DNA from 3 places in the Halorhodospira halophila SL1 genome. Region 1 is predicted to be linked to each of the others. Evidence: predicted binding sites of a transcription regulator. Region 1 holds the regulator's gene; each other region holds the start of a gene.
The links. The regulator sigma-54, encoded in region 1, starts transcription at its own class of promoters, with help from an activator protein. The targets are predictions, from matches to a motif close to TGGCANGNTNCNTGCTT.
Positions count from the first base shown of each region.

Region 1 (5,532 bases):
GCTGGCACCCCGCGGTCGCTGCGAGCGCCGTGGTGCGCAACGGACACTGCGGCCCGGCTGCTGGACGCGGCCTCGACCAGCGGGGCCAGTGGACGGCGGTGGCTGTCGGTCAGGGTGATCCGGGGGAGGCTTAGCTCCAGCAGCCGACGGTGGTCGCGCCGACCATGCAGGGCGGCTTCGGCTTCGGTGGTGCCGGGGGTCGGCTGCAGCTGGATGCACAGTGCCACGGCGGCCTCGTTGCGGAATGCCTCAGGGCCGTAGAGTTCCGTGACATCCACCAGGCCCAGGTCACGCAGGTGCAACAGCCCCCGCCCCTGTTGGGGGCCGGTGCCGAGCAGACGGTCCCCCTCGCGGCGCAGCTGCACGGCGTCATCGGCCACCAGCGCGTGGCCGCGGTCGAGCAGGGCCAGGGCCGTATCACTCTTGCCCGCGCCGCTGGGCCCCTCGAGCAGAACCCCGCGACCGTGGACGGTGACCAGCAGACCGGGGATGACCGGCCCGTGCGCGGCCGTTTTCACGACGGGTCGGCTTGTGACTGCCATTCCCGCAGGGCCACCTGCAGTTCCTCACCGTCCGAGGAGCGGCGCAGCCGTTCGCACAGGCTGCTGTCGCTGAACATCTCGGCGAGGCTGGCCAGGATCTGCAGGTGCTCGTCGGTGAAGTGTTCGGGTACGACCAGGGCGAACAGCAGGTCCACGGGTGCCTTGTCGAAGGCGTTGAACTCGATGCCCCGATCCAGCTGGATCAGGGCGCCGATGGCGCGGTCAATCCCGTCGATGCGGGCGTGGGGTACGGCTACGCCGTGCCCCAGGCCCGTGCTGCCCAGCCGCTCACGGGCCAGCAGTCGGTTGCTGATTTCTCGGGCGTCGAGGCCGTCGCCGCTGGCCCCGATCAGTTCGCCTATGCGCAGGAGTACCTGCTCCTTGTCCTCGATGCCGCTCTCGCAGCGAACACGTTCCGGCGTGATGAGTTGCTCGATGTCCATGGAGTGTCCGATCGGCTGGCCCGCTGAACCGCGTCCCGCCACCTTTACAGGCTGGCCTTGAGGGACGCGCCCTGCCGTCGCTGATCGACGGCCTTCTCTTTGTGTTTCAGGACCTGACGGTCAAGCTTGTCCACGAGCACGTCAATGGCTGCATAGAGGTCTTCCTCAATGGCATCGGCAAAGACGCGCCCGCCGCCACCCCCGATGTGGATGACCGACTCGGCCTTCTGCTGTCTCTTCTCCACCGAGAGGATCACCTCGGTATCGATGACGTGGTCGAAGTGGCGTTGAATGCGTTGCATCTTCTCGTTGACATGCGCCCGGAGAGCCGGGGTGATCTCGACATGATGTCCACTGAGCTTGATCTGCATACCGCCTCCTGAACCCCTGCGGCCGGCAGAGCCGGGCGCCTCAGCGCCTCCGGGCCTCCTTGCGCTCCGCCGACGATGCGATGGACAGGGACTCCCGGTATTTGGCGACCGTCCGACGCGCCACCTGGATCCCCTCCTCATGAAGGATACGCGCAATCGCGCTGTCACTCAGCGGTTTTGCCCGATCCTCTTCGGCAATCAGTCGGCGGATCCGTGCCCGGATCGCCGTTGCCGAAGCCTCTCCGCCGTCGCTGGTCTGCACGTGGCTTGAGAAGAAGTACTTGAACTCGAAGGTGCCCCGGGGCGTGTGCATGTACTTGCTGGTGGTGATGCGAGAGATGGTGGACTCGTGCATCTCCACCGCCTCGGCGATCTCGCGCAGGACCAGTGGTTGCATCGCCTCCTCGCCGTGGTCGAGGAAACCCTGTTGCCGTTCCACGATGGCGCTGGCCACTTTGAGCAAGGTCTCATTCCTGCTGCGCAGGCTCTTGATCAGCCAGCGCGCCTCTTGGAGGTGGTTGCGCAGACAGTGGTTGTCCGCGCTCCGGTCTGCCCTGCGGATCAGGCTGGCGTAATACGCGTTGACGCGCAAGCGGGGGGCGGTTTCGCTGTTGAGTTCGACCTGCCAGGCGCCGTCGCGGCGCACCACCAGAACGTCGGGGATGACGTAGTCGGGCGTGGTGTCGCTAATCTGCGAGCCGGGTCGGGGGTCGAGGCTCTGGATCAGGCCGAGGATGCTGCCGAGGGCCTCGTCGCTGACCCCCAGAGCCCGGCCCAGGTCGTCGTATCGCCGCTCGGCGATCAGCCCCAGGTGCTCGAGCAGGGCGTGGCGGGCCTCTTCCCGCCACGGGGTGTCTTCGGGCAGCTGCTCGAGCTGGACGCACAGCGCTTCCTGGGGATCGCGGGCGGCGACGCCGGTCGGGTCGAGTCGCTGGACGCGCTGCAGCACCGCTTCGAGCTCCTCGGCGTCAACCTGCTCATCCTCCGGGCACCCGGCCAGTAGGTCGTCGGTGCTCTGGGTCAGGTAGCCGTCGTCGCCGACGGCGTCGACGATGACCTCGGCGATGGAGCGCTCGCGCGCGGAGAACGCCTCCAGCTCGATCTGTGCATGCAGGTGCTGCTGCAGGCTGTCGGAGGCGGCCGGCCGGTTGTCCAGGGTGTCGCGTTGGGCCGCCTCGTCGCCCGGCGCGCTCAGCGCCGTGCTGCCGTCGTAGATGTCGTCCCAGGAGGTATCCAGCGGTAGGTCCTCGGGGATGTCGTCGCCGGCAGGGTCGCTGGCCGGGGCCTCGTCCTCACGGGCCTCTTGTTCCTGCTGCTCGTGTTGCTCCTGCTCCTGCTGCTCGAGCTCGCCTTCCTCGTCGAGCTCGAGCATGAAGTTCGACTCCAGGGCCTGCTGGATCTCGGTGCGCAGCTCCAGGCTGGAGAGTTGCAGCAACCGGATGGCCTGCTGCAGCTGGGGCGTCATGGTCAGCTGCTGGCCGATGCGTAGCTGCAGCGACTGCTTCATGGCCGTGTCCGTCGTGCTTGCAGCATCCGTATACCGTCGCTCACAGGCGGAAGTCCTCACCCAGATAGACCTCGCGGACCCGCGGGTTGGCGAGCACGCTTTCGGCGTCGCCAGCGGCCAGAACCTCGCCGTCGCTGAGGATGTACGCGCGCTGCACGATCCCCAGTGTCTCGCGCACGTTGTGATCGGTGATCAGTACGCCAATACCGCGCTGCGCCAGCTGGCGGACGATGCGCTGGATCTCGCCCACCGAGATCGGGTCGACCCCGGCAAACGGCTCGTCGAGCAGTATGAACCGGGGGGCTGCCGCCAGGGCGCGGGCGATCTCCACGCGCCGGCGTTCGCCGCCGGACAGGGCGATGCCCGGGGAGTCGCGGACGTGGGTCACCCCGAACTCCTCGAGCAGGCGATCCAGCTCCTGTTCCCGCTCGGCGCCGCCGAGGTCGCCGCGTAGCTGCAGGATGGCCCGTACGTTATCCGCCACGCTCAGTTTACGAAAGACCGAGGGTTCCTGCGGGAGGTATCCGATGCCGAGGCGGGCCCGGGCGTGGATGGGCAGCCGGGTGAGGTCGTCGCCCTCCAGGGTGATCCGCCCCTCGTCGGCCTGGACCAGTCCGACGACCATGTAGAAGCAGGTGGTCTTGCCGGCGCCGTTGGGCCCGAGCAGGCCGACGATCTCGCCGTTGGCCACTTCGAGCCCGGCGCCGTTGACCACAGTGCGACCGCGGTAGCGTTTGGTCAGCCCTTCCGCACGCAGCGTGACCACCGGTCAGTCCTCCTCGCGCCGGGTCGGGTACAGGATGGTCCGCGCCCGCTGCCCTTCAGCGCCACGGGCCTTCATGATCTGTCCCTCCAGGTCGACATCGATGGTCTCGGCGGTGACCTGGTCGTCTCCCTGCCAGAGGCGCGCATCGCCCTGGAAATGGGCGCGTTCGGGCCCGCGGGTGTAGTACTCCATCCGCTTCGCCTCGGCGTGGACCGGGCGGGGCTGGTTCTCCGGGTGGTCGCGGTAGGTGGCGGGCGTTCCGTCAACGTAGACGTGGCTGAGGTCGCCGTCCTCGTCGGTATAGACCTCCATGCGGTCGCCGGTGATGCGCATCTCGCCCCGGGTGAGCACGGCATCGCCCTCGTAGACGCTGACCCCGGCAACGGCGTCGACGTCCACACTGTCGGCCTCGAGTTCCACCGGCGCGTCCTCGCGCTGCTCCATCGCCGCCGCCGGTAGGGCGGCGATGGCGAGCAGCGCGGCGCCAAGAAGCCGCACCCGGGTGCGGCCCGTGGTCTCAATGCAGCCCATACTCCCCCCGGACATCGGCGTGCAGGCGCAGTCGGTCGGTTCGGTAATCCAGCGTCATGCCAGTGCCGCGCAGGGTGCCGGCCGGCTCGCGGGCGGTGACCGCCTCGGTGGTGCGGGCCTCGCCGGCGCGCAGATCTACCAGCAGGTTGCGGGTGGCGATATCCAGCGCTGGGCGTGTGCCCTGGGCCGGACGGTGAATATCCACTTCGTCGAACAGGCGGACCTCCGCGCCCTCGCGCTCGGCGATGCCGAAGGGGGCGCGGGCCTCCCAGGTGGCGCCGTCCCGCGAACGCATGCGCAGATCCGGCTCGACGATCTCCAGTTCGCCGCGACCGGGGAAGTGTTCGCCGGTGTGCCCGTGGAGGGCGGCCCGGCGCTGGCCCTGCTCGTCGAAGTCGACCATCGTGAACCCTTCCAGGAAGAAGTCCGGGCGCTCCTCAGGCGGCTCGGTGGTGTCTGGTTCGGGCGGCGTCGGATCCCGGGTCAGCAGCAGGCTGAGGAGTACGATGAACCCGAGGGTTGCCAGGGGGAAGAGGGCTCCGCGGCGCATGGTTCAGCCTTCTGCCCGGCGCAACATCGGTTCGAGCTGCCCCTGGGCGTGGAGGATCAGTTCGGCCACCTCGCGGACGGCGCCCCGCCCCCCGGGGCGCACGGTGACCCAGTCGGCGTGGGCGTGCAGGTGGGGGTGGCCGTCCGCTACCGCGACGCCGAATCCGGCGTGGCGGACGGCCGGCAGGTCGATGAGGTCGTCGCCGGTGTAGGCGCACGCCTCCAGGGCGAGGCCGAGGCGCTCGGCCACCTCGACGAGGGCCTGACCCTTGTCTGAGCGGCCGCGCAGCACATGGCGGACACCCAGCTCCTCGGCCCGGCGCATGACCGCGTGGCCGCCCCGGGCAGTGATCCAGCCCACCTCGATGTCGGCGTCCTGGAGCATCCGCAGCCCCTTGCCGTCGTGGATGTGGAACGCCTGCAGCGGGTCACCGCTGCCGCCCACGAAGACGGTCCCGTCGGTGAGGACGCCGTCGACGTCGAACAGGGCCAGGCGCACCGATTCGGCGCGGCGCAGGACCTCCGGGGCAGGCGGCTCGCAGTAGGGGCGGGGGACGGTGGTGCTCATACGACTCCGGCGCGCAGCAGGTCGTGCATGTTCAGGGCGCCGACGAGTCGGCCCTCGGCATCGGTGACCAGTAGGCCGTTGATGCGGTGGCGCTCCATGCGCTCGGCTGCCTCGGCGGCCAACAGGTCCGGCGAGGCGGTTTGTGGGCTCGGGGTCATCACGGCCTCGATGGGGGTCTGGTGGATGTCGGCGCCGCGGTCCAGGGTCCGTCGCAGGTCGCCGTCGGTAAAGATGCCTAGTACGCGGTGCTGCTCG
Region 1 covers NC_008789.1:2,324,661-2,330,192, reverse strand. Annotated here, with positions in the region: gene HHAL_RS10755 (HPr kinase/phosphorylase) at 1-518, opposite strand, end outside; gene HHAL_RS10750 (PTS sugar transporter subunit IIA) at 515-985, opposite strand; gene hpf (ribosome hibernation-promoting factor, HPF/YfiA family) at 1,030-1,356, opposite strand; gene HHAL_RS10740 (RNA polymerase factor sigma-54) at 1,397-2,863, opposite strand; gene lptB (LPS export ABC transporter ATP-binding protein) at 2,904-3,629, opposite strand; gene lptA (lipopolysaccharide transport periplasmic protein LptA) at 3,633-4,160, opposite strand; gene lptC (LPS export ABC transporter periplasmic protein LptC) at 4,147-4,710, opposite strand; gene HHAL_RS10720 (KdsC family phosphatase) at 4,714-5,277, opposite strand; gene HHAL_RS10715 (KpsF/GutQ family sugar-phosphate isomerase) at 5,274-5,532, opposite strand, start outside.

Region 2 (5,532 bases), 260 kb from region 1:
GAGGTGCACGTGGACGCCACCATCGACGCGTGCCGCGCCGCGGACCTGGACGGGCTCTACGCCCGCGCCGACGCTGGCGAGATCCAGGGCCTGCCCGGTGTGGACATCCCCTACGAGGCGCCGGAACAGCCCGAGGTCCGCGTGGACACGGTGGCCGAGGACCTGGAGACCTCGGTGCGCAAGATCCTCACCGCCCTGGAGGAGCGCGGGGTGCTGCGCTAGCGCAGCCCCCGCCCTCTCCTCACCCCTTGAGCACCCCCAGCGGACGCAGGCGGGCCACCCGGCGGCCAATGCCGGCGTGGGCCACCACGTCCACCACATCGGACACGTCCTTGTACGCCTCGGCCAGCTCCTCGGCCACCGTCTGCCGGGACGAGGCGCGCACCTCGATACCAGCCTCGGCCAGCTCGGCATCCAAGTCCCGCCCCTCAGCGGCGCGTTTGGCCTGGCGCCGGCTGAGACGGCGTCCGGCGCCGTGGGCGCAGGAGCCGAAGGTCTCGGCGTAGGCGCCCTGGGTGCCGAGCAGGACGTAGGAGTAGCGGGTCATGTCGCCGGGCAGCAGCACCGGCTGCCCGAGCCCGCGCAGATCCTCGGGGAGTTCCGGGTGGCCGGGCGGGAAGGCGCGGGTGGCGCCCTTGCGGTGGACGCAGACCTCGCGCTCCTCACCGTCGACCCGATGGCGCTCGAACTTGGCGATGTTGTGGGAGACGTCGTAGACCAGCTCCAGGTGCGCCTCCTCCCCCAGCACCTCGGCGAAGACCCGGCGCACCTGCTGGGTCATCGCCTGGCGGTTGACGTAGGCGAAGTTGGCGGCGGCCTGCATGGCCCCCAGGTAGTCCCGGGCGGCGGAGCAGCTCAGCGGCGCGCAGGCCAGCTGACGGTCGGGCAGCTCGATGCCGTTGCGCCCGGTGATCCGCTCCATGGTCACCAGAAAGTCATCGCAGACCTGGTGACCGAGCCCGCGTGACCCGGAGTGGATCATCACGGTCAGCGTCCCCGCCTCGAGCCCCAGGCGGCGGGCAGCGGCTTCGTCGTAGACATCGTCCACACAGCCGATCTCGATGAAGTGGTTGCCGGATCCCACCGTACCGACCTGATCCCGTCCGCGCTGGATGGCCCGATCGCTGACCGCCTCGGGGTCGGCGCCGGGCAGGCACCCACGGTCCTCGATCCGGGCCAGATCCTCGGGCTCGCCCAGCCCCACCTCCACGGCCCACGCCGCCCCCTCGCGCAGCAACCGGCGCATATCCCGGTTGCGCAGCAGGGTGTCGCCGTACCCACGGCCCATGCCGGCCGGGATGCGTTCGAAGAGTCGATCCATCAGGCGCGGCAGGTGGGCGCCCAGGTCCTCGGCCTGTAGCGGCGTCCGCAGCAGCCGGACTCCGCAGTTGATGTCGTAGCCCACCCCTCCGGGCGAGATCACGCCCCCCTGGTCCGGATCGAAGGCGGCCACGCCTCCGATGGGGAAGCCGAACCCCCAATGGATATCCGGCATGCCGATGGACCGCCCGACCACCCCGGGGAGGCAGGCCACATTGGCCACCTGGCGCACGGCCTCGGTATCGCGGATGTCCTCAATCAACGCGTCGTTGGCGAAGATCAACCCGTCTACCTGCATCCGCCCCTGCCGCGGCAACCGCCAGCGGCAACTGTCGAGCCGTTCCAACTCCAGACCTTCAGCGGCCTCGATACGCTTGACCATCCCCGTCTCCTAGCGGTTGCACCCGTTGCCCGATCACCGTACCAAGCCCACCGGCCCGGACGGTGACGGCCTCCCCCTCCGGCAAGGTTAGCCTGCCCGACGCGCCCCATGGTGGTGCATCCGCCCTGTGCCGAGGCACAGCAACGGGGCGCGCGATCCCCGGCCACCCCGCACCTCGCCACCGAGGACCGCATAACCTGTTGATCTCCGGTTATCAAGGGACTTGGCCCGCGTCTTGCTTGGATAACGGGCAGCGGAGGCATCGACCGCGAAGGGCAGCGGCCCAGGAGGTCCGCCCCGGAGCGTCACCGCTGACAATCTGGCCGCAATAGGCGTCTAGGGTTCCGTCCGCAGGCATGCGGAGCCTGGTCCGAGAGTCGCCGACCTCTCCCAGAGGGGGGTTACACGGAGGGACAAAAGCCCGGGAGATCGTGATCGATGCTCCCGCTTTTGACCCAACGGCAACCCCGAGGGAGAGATCCCATGAGCCGCGAACGACGCCCGCTACGCCAACGACTCACCCACCTGTGCACCGCCGCCGCCCTCCTCGGCACCGCTGCACTGCCGCTCGCAGCCACCGCCGACGAACGCGACTCCTTCCGCATCGCCTGGAGCATCTACGTCGGGTGGATGCCCTGGGGCTACGGCGAGGCCGAAGGCATCGTCGACAAGTGGGCCGACAAGTACGACATCGAGATCGATGTGGTGCAGATCAACGACTACATCGAGTCCATCAACCTCTACACCGCCGGCTCTTTCGACGGCGTCACCCTGACCAACATGGACGCCCTGACCATCCCGGCGGCCAGCGGCGTGGATACCACCGCGTTGATCGCCGGCGACTTCTCCGACGGCAACGACGGCGTGGTCCTTGAGGGGACCGACGACCTGGCCGACATCGAAGGCCAACGCGTCCACCTGGTCGAGCTGTCCGTATCGCACTACCTGCTCGCCCGCGCCCTCGACTCGGTGGGGCTGAGCGAGCGGGACGTCCAGGTGGTCAACACCGCCGACGCCGACATCGTCGGGGCCTTCCGTTCCCGCGATGTCCAGGCCGCCGTGGCCTGGAACCCACAGTTGGGCGAGATCCGCCGACAGGACGACGCCCATGTGGTCTTCGACTCCTCGGACGTACCCGGCGAGATCATCGACCTGCTCGGCGTGCGCACCGAAGTGCTTGAAGAGCACCCGGAGCTTGGCAAGGCGCTGACCGGCGCCTGGTACGAGATCATGGACGTCATGTCCGGCGACGATGCCGCCGGCGAGGCCGCTCGCACCGCGATGGCCGAGGCGGCGGGCACCGACCTGGCCGGCTACGAGGAGCAGCTCGCCTCGACCACGTTCTTCTACGACCCCGCCGAAGCGGTGGACTTCGTCACCAGCGAACAGCCCGCCGAGACCATGGAGAACGTCCGCCAGTTCGCCTACCAGCACGGATTGCTCGGTGAGCGCGCCCCGAGCCCGGATTTCGTCGGCATCGAGCTCGCCGACGGCTCGACCCTGGGCGATGCGAACAACGTCCAGTTGCGCTTCACCGACCGCTTCATGCGCAAGGCCGCCGAAGGCGAGCTGTAACGCCCTGCCCGGGGCGGCGGGTCCGCCCCGGGCCTCATCGGCAGCAGGAGCGCCTACCCATGAAACGCCTGATCAACCGCCACCCCGGCCGGGTCGGGGGCGCCGCCCTGGCGATGCTCCCCTTTGTCCTGGCGCTGGTGGCCTACACCATCGCCTCGTCGCAGCGCCTGGCCGAGAATCCCAACGACCCGGTGCTGCCGTCGCTGATCACGCTGATCGAATCCTTCCTGCGCCTGGCCACCGAGGAGAGTCGGCGCACCGGTGAGGTCCTCCTGTGGTTGGACACCGGTGCCAGCCTCGGGCGGCTGGGCATGGGCGTGGCCCTGGCCGCCGCCATCGGCCTGCTGGTCGGCATCCTCAACGGCTGCCTGCCCTACGCGCGGCGTACCTTCTCGCCCTTCGTCACCGCCGTGGCCATGATCCCGCCGCTGGCGGTGCTGCCGATCCTGTTCATCGCCTTCGGCGTCGGCGAGCTGGCGAAGGTGATGCTGATCGTCTTCGGTGTTGCGCCGTTCATCATGCGCGACCTGCAGCAGCGGGTCGAAGAGCTGCCGCGTGAGCAGCTGATCAAGGCGCAGACCCTCGGCGCATCGACCTGGCAGATCGTGCTACGGGTGATCCTGCCGCAGACCCTGCCCCGGCTGATCGACGCCACGCGGCTGAGCCTCGGGGCGGCCTGGCTGTTTCTCATCGCCTCGGAGGCCATCGCTGCCACTGAGGGGCTCGGCTACCGGATCTTCCTGGTCCGGCGCTACCTGGATATGGAGACGATCCTCCCCTACGTGGCGTGGATCACCCTGCTCGCCTTCCTCTTCGATCTGACCCTGCGCGGGGTCAATCGCTGGTTCTTCCCCTGGTACGCCGGAAGGAGCGCCCGTTCATGAGTGCCACCATCCGCCTGGAGAACGTCTGGAAATCCTACGGCCACGACGTCGTCCTGGAGAACCTGTCGCTGGAGGTCGCCGCCGGCTCTTTCGTCACCCTCGTGGGCGCCTCGGGCTGTGGCAAGACCACCTTCCTCAAGATGCTCCTCGGCGAGGAGGCGCCGAGCCGCGGCCGCCTGCTCATGGACGGCGCGCCCCTGCCCGGCGAGCCGGGGCCGGACCGCGGGGTGGTCTTCCAGCGCTACTCGGTCTTCCCCCACCTCACCGCGGTTCAGAACGTGCTCCTCGGCCTGGAGCTGGCCGACGCCCCGTGGCTAGGCCGCCTCTTCGGTGCCGCGCGGCGCACCGCCCGGGCGCAGGCGGTGACGGCCCTGGAGTCGGTCGGCCTGGAGCACGCCCTGGACAAGTACCCGCCGGAACTCTCCGGCGGCATGCAGCAGCGCCTGGCCATCGCCCAGACCCTGGTCAAGGACCCGCGGGTCCTGCTCCTCGACGAGCCCTTCGGCGCCCTCGACCCCGGCATCCGGCAGGACATGCACGCGCTGATCCAGTCCCTGTGGCAGCGCACCGGGGTCACCGTCTTCATGGTGACCCACGACCTGCAGGAGGGCTTCACCCTCGGCAGCCGGCTGCTCGTCTTCGACAAGGTCCGCCACGACCCCCACGCCCCCGAGGCCTACGGGGCACAGATCACCTACGACATCCCCCTCGACCGCAACGCGGAGGCTTCCCCATGAGCACCCCCTCACTGCCCCAGGAGCGCATCGTCTACCGGGAACGCGTCCCCGGCGCCCGGTACGCATCGCTGATCCTGAGCCGCGGTTTCGCCGTCCGCCTGACCGACGTCGACGGCACCGCCAACGCCGCGGCACTGCTGTACAACCCCCACAACCCGCTTGAGCGGTACAACGCCCCGGACACCCTGAAAGGCCAGCACACCTCGCGGCTGTCCGCCGGCCACATGCTCTACTCGGACATGGGGCGGGTGATGCTTTCGATCACCAGCGACAGCCTCGACTGGCACGACCCCATCGGCGGCATCAGCGACGCCGCCAGGGTGCGCCACACCTATGGCCAGGCCCGCTACCAGGAGCACCTCAACGACTTTTACCGCAGCGGTCGTGAACTCTTCCTCATCGAGATGGCCAAGTGGGGCCTGGGGCGCGCCGATCTGGTCCCCAACGTGAACTTTTTCAGCAAGGTCCAGGCGGACACCGAAGGCGCCCTGCATTTCATCCCGGACCACAGCCGAGCCGGCGCCCACGTGGACCTGCGGGCCGAGATGGACACTCTGCTGATCCTGCAGACCGCGCCCCACCCCATGGATCCCGGGCCCACCTACACCCCCGGCGCGGTCGACCTCACCGTCTA
Region 2 covers NC_008789.1:2,581,232-2,586,763, forward strand. Annotated here, with positions in the region: gene cysN (sulfate adenylyltransferase subunit CysN) at 1-222, shown strand, start outside; gene HHAL_RS11885 (RtcB family protein) at 242-1,702, opposite strand; guanidine-I (ykkC/yxkD leader) riboswitch at 2,028-2,132, shown strand; gene HHAL_RS11890 (putative urea ABC transporter substrate-binding protein) at 2,186-3,277, shown strand; gene HHAL_RS11895 (ABC transporter permease) at 3,337-4,161, shown strand; gene HHAL_RS11900 (ABC transporter ATP-binding protein) at 4,158-4,898, shown strand; gene HHAL_RS11905 (urea amidolyase associated protein UAAP1) at 4,895-5,532, shown strand, end outside.
Region 2: HHAL_RS11890 (putative urea ABC transporter substrate-binding protein) is a predicted target of sigma-54. The motif match lies at 1,927-1,943, and genes of this name have one in related genera.

Region 3 (5,532 bases), 310 kb from region 1:
ATCGGCGAGCTGGCCCTGGGCGGCCAGCTCCGCGAAGTGGGCGCCATCCTCCCGGCGGCACGGGCCGCCCGCGAGGCCGGCCGGCGGCTGATCATCCCGGGCGGCGACGCCGCCGAGGCGGCATTGGTTCACCCCGGGGGCACGGTGGCCGCGCAGCGCCTGCTGGCGGTGCTGGACCACCTGGACGGCCGCGAGCCCCTGCCCCCGGTGGGGTCGCCGACCGGGGCGCAGGAACGCTCTCCAGGCCCCGATCTCGCCGACGTCCGCGGCCAGGCCGGCCCGCGCCGGGCGCTGGAGGTCGCCGCCGCGGGGGGGCACAACCTGCTGCTCAGCGGCCCGCCCGGTACCGGCAAGAGCATGCTCGCCGAACGCCTGCCCGGGCTGTTGCCGCCGCTCCCGGAAGACGAGGCCCTGGAGGCGGCGGCGGTGCGCTCGGTCAGTGGCGAGGGGGTGGATCCGGCCAGCTGGCGGATCCCGGCCTTCCGGGCCCCCCACCACAGCATCTCCCCGGCGGCGCTGATCGGTGGCGGGCAGCCGCCCCGCCCCGGCGAGGTCTCCCTGGCCCACCGCGGCGTGCTCTTCCTCGACGAGTTCCCCGAACTGCCCCGCAACGCCCTGGAGGCGCTGCGTGAGCCCCTGCAGGCGCGGCGGGTGAGCATCGCCCGCAGCAACGCCCGGGTCACCTACCCGGCGGCCTTCCAGCTGGTGGCGGCCATGAACCCCTGTCCCTGCGGCTACCACGGCGACCCCCGCGGCGAGTGCCGCTGCACCCCGGATCAGGTGGCGCGCTACCGCGACCGGATCACCGGGCCGCTGCTCGATCGCTTCGATATCGCCGTCGAGGTGCCGCGGCTCAGCGCCCGGGAGCTGACCGCCGCGCCGGCGGCTGAGGCCACCGAGCAGGTGGCCGAACGGGTGGCCCGGGCCCGGGAGCGGCGGCGGGAGCGCTCCGGGCGGATCGCCGCCGAGCTCAGCGGGGAGGTCCTGCACGCGGCCTGCCCCCTCGAGCCGGAGGCCGAGGCGACCCTGGAGCGGGCCACCGAGGTCATCGGCCTCTCGCCGCGGGGGCACCACCGCCTGCTGCGGGTGGCGCGGACGATCGCCGATCTGGAAGGCATGGATGCCATCGACGCCCGCTACGTGGCCGAGGCGGTGGGGTTGCGCCGGGGGCTCGAGCAGCGGGGCGGGGTGGGGTGAAAGGGGGGCGCCGGCGGCGCCCCCGGCTCAGGTTAGAAGGACCGTGAAACCATTACTGCGAACTGGTCGTCACTCCCAGATTCATCCGTATCTGTCCACATCACACTGAAGTCCAGGGTCTGATAGGTGTAGCTGGCCCCCACGGCGTAGTAGATGTAATCGCCATTGTCGTCATCGGGCTCCACGAAGCCCAGCTGACCCAAAGCCGATACACCGGCCCCGATGGGGTGAGCCAGATTTAACTCGCCGGTGATGTCGGGCTCGCTATTGGAGTAGAGGTAGAAATCGTAGTCTAGTTCGCCGAATGACGAAGCGATCCCGGCGTAGAGTTCCTCGTCGTCCGAGTCCCCCGCTGGGTAATAGGTATAAGCCACGGCGCCAAGATCCAGGCTGAGGCCAGGGGCGAACTCAAAGGCATACCCGGCATAAAAGTCGATTTCCGTTGCGTCCTCCCCGAGGACGACACTGCTACCCCAAGTCCCGATGTAGAACCCGCTAGCGTGGTCGAGATCGAAACCGCCCTGGATGGCGGGATCCTCGTCGCTTTCGGACCCACCGCGGAGAAGATAGTTGGAGGTGATCGCCACGTTGGACGACAGGCTCCACCCGGCGCCGAGCTCTTCGGCCTGGGCGTTGGCGGAGAGGCCGAGGAGCAGGCCGCCGGCGGCGGCGAGGAACGGGAGAGGCTTCTTCATGATCGGGCACCTTGTCTAGTTCTGGGTCCGTGGGTCGGGGCGGCCACCGCCGGTCTCGGCGTATGGCGCGCTCACGGAACCCTTAAGCATGATGCGTGCCAGCGAGGGGTGGTCCCCAAGAGTCAGGGGGTTACGGCGTAGCGAAGGCGCTGTGGGGATGCTCGGCGGCCGCCCTGCACCAGTCCGGCACGGTGGCCGCACCACCCCGGTGCGTGGGCCCGGCGTGGTTGCAGGCGGCCCCGACCGGCAGGAAGAATAGCCGCTTTCTGATGCGGACGATGCGAGGGGGTAGGAATGCACCAGGTGCTGCTGTCGACGCACGTGCTGGCCGCCGTGGCCAGTCTCGGTCTGTTCATCGCCCGGGGGATCCTGATGTTCCGCGGTTCTGCGGCCCTGGATCACAAGGTCCTGCGCGTGGCGCCGCGGGTCGCCGACACCGTGCTGCTGCTCACAGCGGTGGTGCTGATGGTGATGATCGCCCAGTACCCGTTCGTCGACGGCTGGCTCACCGTCAAGCTCCTCGGCCTGATCGCCTACATCGCCCTCGGGGTGGTGGCCCTGGGGCGGAGCCGTCCCCGGCCGATCCGCATGGCCGCCTTTGTCGGCGGCATCGTGGTGATCGGTTACCTGTACCTCTACAGCGTCACCCGCGAACCGCTGCTGATCGTCGGCCTGGGCTGATCCGGAAGGCCCCGGGCACTGCTATAGTGTCCGGGGCAGCCAACGGAGCCGGATCATGCGTCTAACCCGCCACAGCGACTACGCCCTGCGGGTCCTGCTCTTCCTGGGGGCTGCACAGGGCGAGCTGGTCACCATCGGGGCCATTGCCGAGCGCTTCGAGATCTCGCGCAACCACCTGATGAAGGTGGTCAACCGCCTGGCCGCCCACGGCTTCGTGGAGACCGTGCGCGGCAAGCGCGGGGGGATTCGGCTGGCCCAGCCGCCGGAGACGATCCCACTGGGCGAACTGCTCCGGCGCACCGAGGAAGACTTCACCCTGGTGGAGTGTTTCCGGGAGGAGGACCAGCGCTGTCGGATCGAGGGCACCTGCGCCGTCCGTGCCGTCCTGGACGAGGCCCTGCACGCCTTCCTGGCGGTACTCGATCGCTACACGCTGGCCGATCTGCTGCACAACCGCGGCGCCCTGGCCGTGGACCTCAATCTGATCGACCGGCGCGCGGCGGAGACCGGCTGAACGCAGCCCGGGGGTCGTCGAGTCGAAGAGCAAGGAAGGGTCTGGAGCGGGTGATGGGAATCGAACCCACATCGCCAGCGTGGGAAGCTGGAGCTCTACCATTGAGCTACACCCGCTGCGGACAGTCGAAATCATAGCGCTGTAAGCCGCCGAGGACAACCGGTGCCGCAGTGCCGCACGCCGCGTTACACTATCTGAGATGAGTAGTATGGCAACCAGCATACAGGTTCAGGTCAACGGCGAGGGCATGACCCTGCCGGCCGGGGCGAGCTGTGCCGACGTCCTGCAGCGGCTCGGTGTCAGCGAAGAGCAGCGCCTGGCGGTGGAGGTCAACGAGACCATCGTCCCCCGCAGTCAGCTCGGCGACCACCAACTGGCCGATGGCGATCGCGTGGAGGTCATCCAGGCCATCGGCGGCGGCTGACCCGAGTCCCGAAACAGCACGGAGTCCAAGAGAAAGATGGCGGATCGCGATCCCCTGGTCATCGCCGGGCGTGAGTACCACTCGCGTCTGCTGGTCGGTACCGGCAAGTACCGTGATATGGAGCAGACCCGCGCGGCCATCGAGGCGAGCGGTGCAGAGATCGTCACCATCGCCCTGCGTCGCAGCAACATCGGCCAGAATCCCGACGAGCCGAACCTGCTCGACGCCGTACCGCCGGATCGCTACACCATCCTGCCCAATACCGCCGGCTGCTATACGGTCAAGGATGCGGTGCGCACCTGCCGGTTGGGCCGCGAGCTGCTTGACGGCCACAACCTGGTCAAGCTCGAGGTCATCGGCGACGAGCGCACCCTCTACCCGGATGTGCCCGGGACCCTGGAGGCCGCCGAGCAGCTGGTGGCCGAGGGCTTCGAGGTCATGGCCTATACCAGCGACGACCCCATCACCGCCAAACGGCTCGAAGAGATCGGCTGCGTGGCCGTGATGCCGCTGGCCGCCCCCATCGGTTCGGGGCTCGGGATCCAGAACCGCTACAACATCCTGGAGATCGTCGACCGCCTGGAGGTCCCGGTCCTGGTGGACGCCGGGGTGGGGACCGCCTCCGACGTGGCCGTGGCCATGGAGCTCGGCTGTGACGCCGTGTTGCTCAATACGGCCATCGCCGGTGCGCGGGATCCGGTGCTCATGGCCTCGGCCATGCGCAAGGGCGTCGAGGCCGGGCGCGAGGCGTACCGTGCCGGTCGCATCCCCAAGAAGCGCTACGCCGCGGCGTCGTCGCCCGAGGAAGGGACCTTCTTCGAGTGAGCCAGCCGCGACAGACCCGCACATTCGTCCGCCGCGAGGGGCGCCTGACCCAGGGCCAGCAGCGGGCCCTGGAGGGGCTCTGGCCGCAATTCGGGGTCGATGTCCCCGAGCGCGGGGTGATCGACCTCGACGGCCTGTTCGGTCGTGCCGCGCCGCGGGTGCTGGATATCGGCTTTGGCGACGGCGAGGCCCTGGTGGAGATGGCTGCCGCCGACCCGGAGCGCGATTACCTGGGGGTCGAGGTCCACCGGCCGGGGGTGGGGCACTGCCTGCTCTGCGCCGAGCAGGCCGGGCTCGACAACCTCCGCGTGGCGACGGTGGATGCCGTCGAGCTGGTGCGCCACCACCTGCCCGGGCCCAGCCTGGAGACCGTGCAGATCTTCTTTCCGGATCCCTGGCCGAAGAAGCGCCACCACAAGCGGCGGATCATCCAGCCCGCCTTCCTCGACCTCCTCGCCGAGCGATTGGTGCCCGGGGGGGCGCTGCACCTGGCCACCGACTGGGCGGACTACGCCGAGTGGATGCTCGACACGCTGGAGGCCGACGCGCGCTTCGAGAACACCTGTGGTCCGCGCGCCTTCGTGCCGCCTCCGCCGCCGCGCCCGCAGACCAAGTTCGAGCGCCGCGGCCTGCGCAAGGGGCACCAGGTCCACGATCTGATCTACCGTCTGCGGCCGGACACCGCCGGCTAGCCGGCCCGCCTCGGCGGGCTGGCTAGCCGCGCGTCGGGGGATCTTCGCTGAGCCCGCTCTGGCGCAGCAGCGGCTCGATGCTCGGCGAACGGCCGCGGAACCCCTGGAACAGCTCCCGTGCCGGGGCGGCGCCGCCCATCTCCAGGATGTTCTCGGCCAGCGACTGGCCCACGCTGCGCTCCAGCAGGCCCTCCTCGCGGAACCGCTCGAAGGCGTCGGCCGAGAGCACCTCCGCCCACTTGTAGCTGTAGTAGCCCGCGGCGTAGCCGCCGGCGAAGATGTGCGCGAAGCTGTGCGGGAAGCGCTGCCAGGCCGGCGGATGGACCACCGCCACGCGGCGGCGGACATCCTCGAGGGTGCTCAGGATGCTGGCCGCCTCCGGCGCGTCTTTGCGCTGGTGGAGTTCCAGATCGAACAGCGAGAACTCCAGCTGGCGGAGCATGTGCAGGCCAACCTGGAAGTCGCGGGACGCCCGTAGCCGCTCAAACAGCTCCCGGGGGAGCG
Region 3 covers NC_008789.1:2,635,370-2,640,901, reverse strand. Annotated here, with positions in the region: gene HHAL_RS12150 (YifB family Mg chelatase-like AAA ATPase) at 1-1,197, shown strand, start outside; gene HHAL_RS12810 (TorF family putative porin) at 1,230-1,892, opposite strand; gene HHAL_RS12140 (SirB2 family protein) at 2,187-2,573, shown strand; gene HHAL_RS12135 (RrF2 family transcriptional regulator) at 2,629-3,087, shown strand; tRNA gene HHAL_RS12130 (tRNA-Gly) at 3,130-3,203, opposite strand; gene thiS (sulfur carrier protein ThiS) at 3,308-3,511, shown strand; gene HHAL_RS12120 (thiazole synthase) at 3,548-4,336, shown strand; gene trmB (tRNA (guanosine(46)-N7)-methyltransferase TrmB) at 4,333-5,028, shown strand; gene HHAL_RS12110 (M3 family metallopeptidase) at 5,051-5,532, opposite strand, start outside.
Region 3: HHAL_RS12810 (TorF family putative porin) is a predicted target of sigma-54. The motif match lies at 1,977-1,993, and genes of this name have one in related genera.